DNA from 3 places in the Microterricola viridarii genome. Region 3 is predicted to be linked to each of the others. Evidence: predicted binding sites of a transcription regulator. Region 3 holds the regulator's gene; each other region holds the start of a gene.

Region 1 (3,268 bases), 1.3 Mb from region 3:
CGTTCCCGCTCGCTCTCGGTGAGGCGGTTCACCGGAATCCCGGTGGCCCGCGAGATCACCCCGGCGATCTGCGCCTCGTCGACGACGTGCGCCGCGTCGCCGGATGCAGCGCCGCCCCTCTGCGCGGTCGCCGCGTCGAGCTTGGCCTGCACCGCCCCGATCTCATCGCGAATCCGCGAGGCCTCCTCGTAGTGCTCGGCGCCGACGGCGGCATTCTTGTCGGCCTCCAGCTCGGCGAGGCGCGCGATGAGCGCGGGGACATCGGTCTTCATGCCAAGGCGGAGGCGCAGGCGCGCGCCGGCCTGGTCGATGAGGTCGATGGCCTTGTCCGGCAGCACCCGGTCATTGAGGTAGCGGGCGCTGAGCTCGACGGAGGCGCGGAGCGCGGCATCCGTGTAGCGCACGCCGTGGTGCGCCTCGTAGGCCGGCTTCAGCCCGTGCAGGATCAGCACGGCGTCCTCGATCGAAGGCTCCCCCACCTTGACGGGCTGGAAGCGGCGCTCGAGCGCCGGGTCCTTCTCGATCCTTCGATACTCACTCAGCGTCGTGGCACCCACGAGGTGCAGTTCGCCGCGTGCGAGTCGGGGCTTCAGGATGTTGCCCGCGTCCATTCCGCCGTCTCCGGCGCCGCCCGCACCGACGACGGTGTGCACCTCATCGATGAAGACGATGAGTTCGCCCGTGTGCGCGGCGATCTCCTCCATGGTCTTGGTGAGGCGCTCCTCGAAGTCTCCGCGGTAGCGGGTGCCGGCGAGCATGCCGGGCAGGTCGAGCGAGATCACGCGCCGGCCGAGCAACTGCTCCGGCACGGTCTCCTCGACTATGGCGCGGGCGAGGCCCTCCACGATCGCCGTCTTGCCCACGCCGGCCTCGCCGACGAGCACCGGGTTGTTCTTGGTGCGGCGGCTGAGGATCTCGATCGTCTGCTCGATCTCGTCGGCACGGCCGATGACGGGGTCGAGCTCGCCGTCGGCGGCGCGCTGCGTGAGGTCGGTGCCGAAGGCGTCGAGCATGGGGGTCGCGGATTCCGCGGCGCCCCCTGCCTTCTCCCTGTCACCGAGCTCGGCGTCGCCGGGCGCGCCCGCCGTCACCGGCTCGCGGATCTGCTGGGTCAGCGCCTCGGCGGTGACACCGGCGCGGGCGAGCACCTGGCCGGCGGGGGCGTCCTGCCCCAGCACGAGCGCGAAGAACAGGTGCTCCGGGTCGATGTACGTCGATCCGCTCGAGCGGGCCACCTGGTAGCTGTGGAACAGCGCGCGGGAGGCGCTGGGCGTGATGGTGGCGGCGTCGATGTCGGCGACATCCGTCGCGGCGGGCAGGCGCGCCTCGGTCGCGGTGATGATGCGCTCCGGCGCCACGCCGATGCGGGCGATCGCCTGCGAGACGCTCTCGTCCTCGACGATCACGCGCAGGATGTGCAGGGCGTCGAGCTCGGTCTGGCCGCGCTCGAGCGCGAAGCGTCCAGCCTGGCGCAGGATGCTCTGGGTGCGTGCGGTCAGGAAGCGGCTGAGGTCGATCGACCTGGCCTGCCGTGCCTGTTCGCCCGCGAGGTAGCGGGAGAGGAACTCGTCGAACGAGTTGGCTCCGGGCTCTGTGAAATCTTCGGGCACCAATCCTCCTCAGGTAAAGTTGAGTGCAGTTCGCTCAAGTTCAACGCTGGAGGCGCGGGGGTATTCCGGCTCACGGTGTTTCTCCAGCCTCAGCCGGTCGAGTGCCACAGCCGCGCACCCACTCGCCACCGTGCCGCCGCATTCTGCCGCCGCATCCCGCATCCCGCCGCCTGCTGCCCGCTGCCCTCTGCGCCAGTTGGTCGGCCTCCGCGCCCGCTCATGTGGCGCGGACGCCGACGAAGTGGCGCAGGGCGCGCATCGCGCGGGCGCGGGCAGGGGCGCGGCCCGAGCTGCGCGCCGTCAGGCGCGGGGCGCGCGCAGCCGCTGGCACTTCGGGCAGAAGTGCGAGCCGCGGTTCATGAACTGCTCGCGCCTGATCGGCGTGCCGCAGCGCGGGCAGGGCTTGCCCTGCTGGCCGTAGGCGTTGAGCGAGTGCGCGAAGTAGCCGGAGGCGCCGTTCACGTTGACGTACTGCGCGTCGAAGCTGGTGCCGCCCTCGGCGAGGGCCTTCTCGAGCACGTGGCGCACCTCGGCGAGCAGGGTGCGCTTCTTCTGCGTCGACAGCGAGGATGCCGGTTGCTCGTAGTGCAGCCGCGCCGCCCAGAGCGCCTCGTCGGCGTAGATGTTGCCGATGCCGCTGATCAGGCCCTGGTCGAGCAGGGCGCGCTTGATGCCGGTGTTCTTGCGGGAGAGCGCGGCGAAGAAGGCCGCGTCGGAGAAGGCGGGGTCCAGCGGGTCGCGGGCGATGTGGGCGACCTGGCTCGGCAGGCTCAGCTGCCACGAGTTCGCACCGTCGGTCGCTGCCGGGCCGGCGAAACCTGCAGGGGCGCCGTCCGGGGTCGGCACCATGCGGTCGACGGCCATCGAGCCGAAGATCCGCTGGTCGACGAAGTTCACCCAGAACTCGCCGTGCTCCGGGTGCTCGATGGCCAGCCGGATGCGCAGCAGGCCGGACTCCTCGAAGCCGGGGCTGCGCAGCAGCACCTGCCCGCTCATGCCCAGGTGGGTGACGAGCGCGCGGCCGCTGCCGAGCGGGATCCAGAGGAACTTGCCGCGGCGCACGGCGGCCAGCATCCGCTGCTCGAGGAGCAGGCCCTCAAAGTTGCCGGATGTCGCGTCGTGGCGTTTCAGCGATCGCTCGTCGAACACCTCGACGCCGCGCACGAGCGCGCCGCCGATGGCCGGGGCCAGCCCGGCGCGGACGACCTCGACCTCGGGCAGCTCAGGCATCGGGCAGCTCCACGGGAGGCCGGGGCGCTACTTGCGCCCGGTGAGGCGCGACCACGCCTCGAGGGCGGCGGCCATCTCGGCGTGCTTCTTGCTGGTGCCCTCGCCGCTGGCGGTGACGTCGCCGACGGTGACCGTCGCCACGAACCGCTTGTCGTGGTCCGGGCCGCTCTCGGTGATCTCGTAGACGGGCACGCCGCCGCCGCGGTGCGCGGCGATCTCCTGCAGGCTCGTCTTCGGGTCCATGGTGACCCCGAAGCGGTCCGGGTCGGCCAGCAACGGCTCGATCAGGCGCAGCACGAACGGCGTCGCGACGTCGCCACCCTTGTCGAGGTAGACGGCGCCGATAATCGCCTCGACCGTGTCGGCGAGGATGGAGGCCTTGTCACGGCCGCCGGTCAGGATCTCACCGCGGCCGAGCCGGATGTACT
Region 2 (3,268 bases), 320 kb from region 3:
TGCTCCGCTTCACCATGCAGCAGCGCCAGGCGCAGGGCGCTTCTGCCCCGCCCCTCGAGGAGACCGTGCGGCACGCGACGGCGCTGGTCGGGCGGATCGCCGGCCGCGCCTGATTTCGACAGGCTCGCTCAGCGGGGCACCACCTCGCGCACGCGGGCTCGAGGGAGCCCGCGACCGAAGCCAACACCCACGTGGGCTCGAGGGAGCCTGCGACCGAAGCCAACACCCACGTGGGCTCGAGGGAGCCTGCGACCGAAGCCAACGCTGCTCAAAACACAGGTCGAGAGCAGCGCGACAGTCGCAGGGCGGCCCCGCCCCGCTCTCGTCCTGTGTTTCCTGTCGCCCTACCCGCGGAAGCTCGCCACCGGCAGCCCGCTGGTGCCGTGCCCGGTCACGAGGAACACGTTGCCGGCGAGCGGCTCGGCGTCCTCGTCCAGCCCGTTCGCGGCCGACGTCACCCAGAGCTGATCCCGCTCGGGGCCGACGAAGGCGCACGAGGTGGTCTGCGCCGTCGGGACGGCGATGCGCTGCACCCGCGTGCCGTCCGGCGCGAACTCGTGCAGGGCGCCGCCGCCGTACTCGGCCACCCAGAGGTGCCCGCGCACGTCGACTGCCAGGCCGTCGGGCAGTGCGGTGAACGCCTCCGGGCCGACGGGCACGCTCGGCGTCGGGGTGAGCGTGGACGTCTCCGGGTCGAAGGGGTAGCTGTAGATTGCGCGCGCCATCGAATCGACCAGGTAGAACGTGCGGCCGTCGGGGCTCCAGCCCAGGCCGTTCGGCAGCGCGAGGCCCTCCAGCACCTGCTCGGCCCGCCAGTTCTCGTCGAGCCGCCACAAGCCGCCCCTCCCGGCGGCGAAGTCCAGTGCGCAACTGCCCGACCAGTAGATCCCGGCCGGGTCGGCCTTGGCGTCGTTCATGCGGATGCCGTCGGCCAGGCAGTCCACGCGGTGCGTCACCGTGCCGTCATCCGCCAGCCCGACGAAGCCCGTGCCCGTGGCGGCGATGAGGCCGCCGGCCTCACGCGGGGCGGCCGCGCCGATGCCCGGCGGGTACACGGTCACGGCGGTGTCGAGGGTGGCCGGGTCGGTGCGGAGGATCTCGCCCCGCTCGTTGTCGACCCAGAGCACGCTGCCGCTCGCCGCGTGCCAGTACGGCCCCTCCCCGCAGATCGCGCGGCGCGGAACGAGGACGCTGACGGTGGGAGCGGGGTTCGGGGTCATGCTGTCCTTTCGGGCGCGCTGCGCTGCGTCGCTGAGGGGGAGAGGCGTGTCCGCCAGCCTATTGCGGGGCCGTCGAACTCACAGCCCGCGCACAGGGGGCGGCACTTCCGCTCCGGCAGTCGCCTTGGTAAACTTGAGCCACATCGACTCAAGTTTGCTCGGCCGCCACACCCCGGTGGCCGATCGCGGTACGAAAGGGAATGCCATGCAGCCAGACCAGCAGCCTCCTCAGGAAGAAGCCAAGAGCGCCCTCGAACAGTACGGCGTTGACCTCACCGCCATCGCGGCGAGCGGCAAGCTCGACCCGGTGATTGGCCGGGACGCCGAGATCCGGCGGCTCAGCCAGGTGCTGACCCGCCGTACCAAGAACAACCCGGTGCTCATCGGCGAGCCGGGCGTCGGCAAGACCGCCGTCGTCGAGGGCCTGGCCCAGCGCATCGTCGAGGGCGACGTCGCCGACTCGCTCAAGGGGAAGAAGCTCGTCTCGCTCGACCTCAGCGCCCTCGTGGCCGGCGCCATGTACCGCGGCCAGTTCGAGGAGCGGCTGAAGAGCGTGCTCAAGGAGATCACCGAGTCCGACGGCGAGATCATCACCTTCATCGATGAGCTGCACACGCTGATGGGCGCTGGCGGCGGAGAGGGCTCCGTCGCGGCATCCAACATGCTCAAGCCCATGCTCGCCCGCGGCGAGCTGCGCCTGATCGGCGCCACCACGCTCAACGAGTACCGCGAGTTCATCGAGAAGGATGCCGCCCTCGAACGCCGCTTCCAGCAGGTGTTCGTCGGCGAGCCGAGCGTCGAGGACACCGTCGCGATCCTGCGCGGGCTGAAGGGCGCCTACGAGGCGCACCACGGGGTGACGATCAGCGACGGCGCTCTCGTCGCGGCGGCCACCCTGAGCAACCGCTACATCACCTCGCGCCAGCTGCCGGACAAGGCGATCGACCTCGTCGACGAGGCGATGAGCCGGCTCAAGATGGAGATCGACTCCTCGCCGGTGGAGATCGACCAGCTGCAGCGCCAGGTCGCGCGGATGAAGGTCGAGGAGCTCGCCCTCAAGAAGGAGAAGGACGACGCCTCCAAGGAGCGCCTCGAGAAGCTGCGCGAGGAGCTGAGGGAGAAGGAGTCCGAGCTGAAGGTGCTCGAGGCCCGCTGGGCGCGCGAGAAGCGCTCGCTCAACGCCGTCGGCGACCTCAAGAAGAAGCTCGACGACGCCACCCGCGCCCGCGACCGGGCCATGCGCGAGGCGAACTACGCCGAGGCGTCGAAGCTGGAGTACACGACGATCAAGCAGCTGCAGGAGCAGCTGGCGGAGGCCGAGCAAGCCGAGAACGACCCGATCGAGGACCGCATGGTCAACGAGCAGGTGACGGAGGAGGACATCGCCGCCGTCATCGCCGCGTGGACGGGCATCCCCGTCGGCCGGCTGCTGCAGGGCGAGACCGAGAAGCTGCTGCACCTCGAGAGCGAGCTCGGCAAGCGCCTGATCGGCCAGAAGAAGGCCGTCGCGGCGGTGTCGGATGCCGTCCGCCGAACCCGTGCGGGCATCTCCGACCCCGACCGCCCGACCGGTTCCTTCCTGTTCCTCGGGCCGACCGGCGTCGGCAAGACCGAGCTCGCCAAGGCGCTCGCCGAGTTCCTGTTCGACGACGAGAAGGCGATGATCCGCATCGACATGTCGGAGTACGGCGAGAAGCACAGCGTCTCGCGCCTCGTCGGCGCCCCTCCCGGCTACGTCGGGTACGAGCAGGGCGGTCAGCTGACCGAGGCCGTGCGGCGGCGTCCGTACTCGGTGATCCTGCTCGACGAGGTCGAGAAGGCCCACCCGGAGGTGTTCGACGTGCTGTTGCAGGTGCTCGACGACGGCCGGCTGACCGACGGCCAGGGCCGCACCGTCGACTTCCGCAACGTCATCCTGGTTCTCACCTCGAACCTCGGCTCACAGTTCCTCGTCGACCAGTCGCTGACCTGGGCCGAGAAGGAGACCGCGGTGCAGCAGCTGGTGCGCCAGGCGTTCAAGCCCGAGTTCGTGAACCGGCTCGACGACA
Region 3 (3,268 bases):
GCCAACTACCGCAAGCGCACCGAGTCGAACCGTGAGGTGGAGCGCGAGCGCGCCGTCGGCTCGGCCGTCTCCGCGCTGCTGCCGGTGCTGGACGACCTGGACCGTGCCGAGAAGCACGGAGACCTCGAGGGCGAGTCAGCCTTCGCGACGATCGCCGCCAAGTTGCGCGCGAGTGTCGAGAAGCTGGGCCTCAGCACCGTCGGAACCGTCGGCGAGGTGTTCGACGTGACGATCCACGAGGCGATCTTCCAGCAGCCCACCCCGGGCGTGGAGGTCGAGACCGTGGCCGACGTCGTCGAGAAGGGCTACTACCTCGGCTCCACCTTGCTGCGACCTGCGAAGGTCGTCGTGCAGGTGCCCGCCTAGGAGCGGTTCCCGTAGGGGTCGGATGCCACGGCATCCGGCCCCTACACTCACAATGCTTGTGAACACAGACTTTCTGCATCCGCCAGCGGATGCAACACATCAACTCATCACGAAAGGAGGCGCGCATGGCAAGTCAGGATTGGTTTGACAAGGACTTCTACAAGGTTCTCGGCGTCTCAAAGGACGTGAGCGAGGCCGAGCTGAAGAAGACCTATCGCAAGCTCGCCCGCAAATACCACCCCGACTCGAACCAGGGCGACGCCCAGGCCGAGGCGAAGTTCAAGGAGATCAGCGAGGCGCACTCGGTGCTCTCCGATCCTGAGCAGCGCAAGGAATACGACGCGATACGCGCCATGGGCGGCGGGGCTCGCTTCACCGCTCCCGGCAACGCCGGCGGCAATGCCGGCTTCGAAGACGTCTTCGGCGGCATGTTCGGCGGCGCGGGCGGCGGCCGCGGCCAGCAGCAGTACACCTTCCAGCAGGGTGGAGGCTACGACGACATCCTCGGCGGCCTGTTCGGCGGCCAGGGCGGCCGATTCGGTCAGACCACCGGCGGCTATCGCGGGTACGGCGGCCCGAGCCGCGGTGCCGACGTGAACGCCAGCGCCACCATCGACTTCCTCACCGCCACGCAGGGCGACACCATCACCCTGCAGACCAGCGATGGCCGCCCGATCAAGGTCAAGATCCCTGCCGGCGTCGCCGACGGGCAGAAGATCAAGCTCCGCGGCAAGGGCCAGCCCTCGCCGGACGGCGGCGAGGCCGGCGACATCATCCTGACCGTCACCGTGCGCAAGCACCCGGTGTTCGAGCGGGAGGGCCTGAACCTGCGCGTCAACGTGCCCGTCACCTTCGTGGAGGCCGCCCTCGGCGCCACCATCGAGGTGCCGACCCTCGGCGGCGACCCGGTCAAGCTGCGCGTCGCCCCCGGCACGCCGAGCGGCCGCGTGCTGCGCGTCAAGGGGCGCGGCGTGAAGACCGCCAAGGGCGTCGGCGACCTGCTCGCCGTCGTGCAGGTGGCTGTTCCCTCGCACCTCAACTCGGCCGCCCAGGAGGCGCTCGAGAAGCTGCGCGAGGCGCTGCCCGATGAGAACCCGCGCGAGGACCTCCTCGCCAAGGCACGGGGCTAACCATGACTGCTGGGATGTCGGCCGGCATCGACGAGCGGGCGCCGATCTTCGTGATCTCCGCCGCCGCCGAGCTGGCCGGCATGCACCCGCAGACGCTGCGCCAGTACGACCGGCTCGGCCTGGTCGAGCCGCAGCGCACCCCGGGCAAGTCCCGGCGCTACTCCATGCGCGATGTGATGCAGCTGCGCGAGATCGCGATGCTCAGCGCCGAGGGCGTCAGCCTGGAAGGCATCCGGCGCATTTTAGAACTTGAGAACCGCGTGAACGAGCTGTCCACGCGGGTGCGCGAGCTCGAGGGGGCACTCGCCGACGAAATGCTCAACCGCCCCGGCCGGCGCATTTTCGCCGCCGGCGCCGAGGGCGACGTCATTTCGGTCAAGGCCGGAACGCGCCTGCGCCGCCCGAACTCCGTCGTGGTGTGGCGCCCGCTCGGCGGCGTCGAGCACTAGCCGCCCGATCTCCCGCCTGGTGGTTTCGGTCGCACGCTCCCTGGAGCGAGCGAGGGATTCCGCCGGCTGGTCCAGTTCCGCTGGTCGAGCCGCCCCCGCTGGTCGAGCCGCCTCCGCTGGTCGAGCCTGGCGAGACCCGGCACGCATCGGTCACTGTCCAGAGGTTGCCTTTGACTGGGCTGCCGCCTTTCGCGACGCTGCGCGTCGCGCGAGTTGGTGTCTCCCGCACCTCGCGCCGCCGTGCGTCGCGAGGTTACCCTTGGGGCATGGAATTTTCGGCTTTGCGGCGGTGGCCAGACGTTGAGGCCGAGAATCTTTTCGCAGTGGACGCCAGCGACAGGCTGATCCTGTCCGAGGCTGAAGCCGCACTGCAGGGCGCCAGCGGCCACGAGGTCGTCGTGATCGGCGACCGCTACGGCGCGCTGACGCTGGGTGCGCTCGAGCTGCTCGGCTCGGCGGGGGCGGATGCCGGCGGCATCCGCGTGCACCAAGACGCCTACTCCGGCGAGCTCGCCCTCGCGGCAAACGCCGAGACGGTCGGGGCCGCCGCCGGCACCGACTACCGGTCGATCGCCCTCGGCATCGAGCAGAACGCCGCCGGGCTGCTGGGCGGCGCCCGCGTGGTGCTGCTGCAGCTGCCGCGCTCCCTCGACGCGCTGGACGAGATCGCCGCGGCCATTGCCGCGCATGCCGCGCCCGACGTGGTCGTGTTCGCCGGCGGGCGGATCAAGCACATGACCCCCGCGATGAACGACGTGCTCGGCGCGCACTTCGGCCGCCTCGACGTGAGCCTCGCGCAGCAGAAGTCGCGCGTGCTCCTGGCCAGCGCCCCGCAGGAGGCCAACCCCGCGACCGCCGCCTGGCCGCGCCTGAACCGGCACGACGACCTCGGCCTCACCGTCGCCGCGCACGGGGCGGCGTTCGCCGGCGCCTCGGTCGACATCGGCACGCGGTTCCTGCTCGGGCACCTCGCCGAGGCGCACCCTCGCGCCCGGAACGCGATCGACCTGGGCTGCGGCACCGGCATCCTGGCCACCGCGCTGGCGCTGCACCGGCCCGAGCTGCGCGTGCTGGCCAGCGACCAGTCGGCCGCCGCCGTGGCATCCGCACGCGCCACCGCCGCCGCCAACCGGATGAGCGAGCGGGTCACCGTGGTGCGCGACGACGGTCTGAGCCACCAGCCGGATGCCAGTACCGAGCTGATCGTGCTCAACCCGCCCTTCCACGTCGGCGCCTCCGTGCACGCCGGTATCGCGCTCAAGCTGTTCGAGCACGCGGCGCGCGTGCTCGCCCCGGGCGGCCAGCTCTGGTGTGTGTGGAACT

What was found. The regulator HspR, encoded in region 3, represses chaperone genes until heat shock. The targets are predictions, from matches to a motif close to AAGTTGAGTCNNNNNGACTCAACTT.
Region 1: BLT62_RS07965 (ATP-dependent Clp protease ATP-binding subunit) is a predicted target of HspR. The motif match lies at 1,627-1,651, and genes of this name have one in related genera.
Region 2: BLT62_RS00410 (ATP-dependent Clp protease ATP-binding subunit) is a predicted target of HspR. The motif match lies at 1,351-1,375, and genes of this name have one in related genera.

The regions. Positions count from the first base shown of each region.
Region 1 is NZ_LT629742.1:1,752,312-1,755,579, reverse strand. It holds gene BLT62_RS07965 (ATP-dependent Clp protease ATP-binding subunit) at 1-1,610, opposite strand, end outside; gene mutM (bifunctional DNA-formamidopyrimidine glycosylase/DNA-(apurinic or apyrimidinic site) lyase) at 1,911-2,840, opposite strand; gene rnc (ribonuclease III) at 2,868-3,268, opposite strand, start outside.
Region 2 is NZ_LT629742.1:85,831-89,098, reverse strand. It holds gene BLT62_RS00420 (TetR/AcrR family transcriptional regulator) at 1-113, shown strand, start outside; gene BLT62_RS00415 (SMP-30/gluconolactonase/LRE family protein) at 345-1,220, opposite strand; gene BLT62_RS00410 (ATP-dependent Clp protease ATP-binding subunit) at 1,426-3,268, shown strand, end outside.
Region 3 is NZ_LT629742.1:404,250-407,517, forward strand. It holds gene BLT62_RS01860 (nucleotide exchange factor GrpE) at 1-366, shown strand, start outside; gene BLT62_RS01865 (DnaJ C-terminal domain-containing protein) at 492-1,496, shown strand; gene BLT62_RS01870 (heat shock protein transcriptional repressor HspR) at 1,499-1,945, shown strand; gene BLT62_RS01875 (class I SAM-dependent methyltransferase) at 2,212-3,268, shown strand, end outside.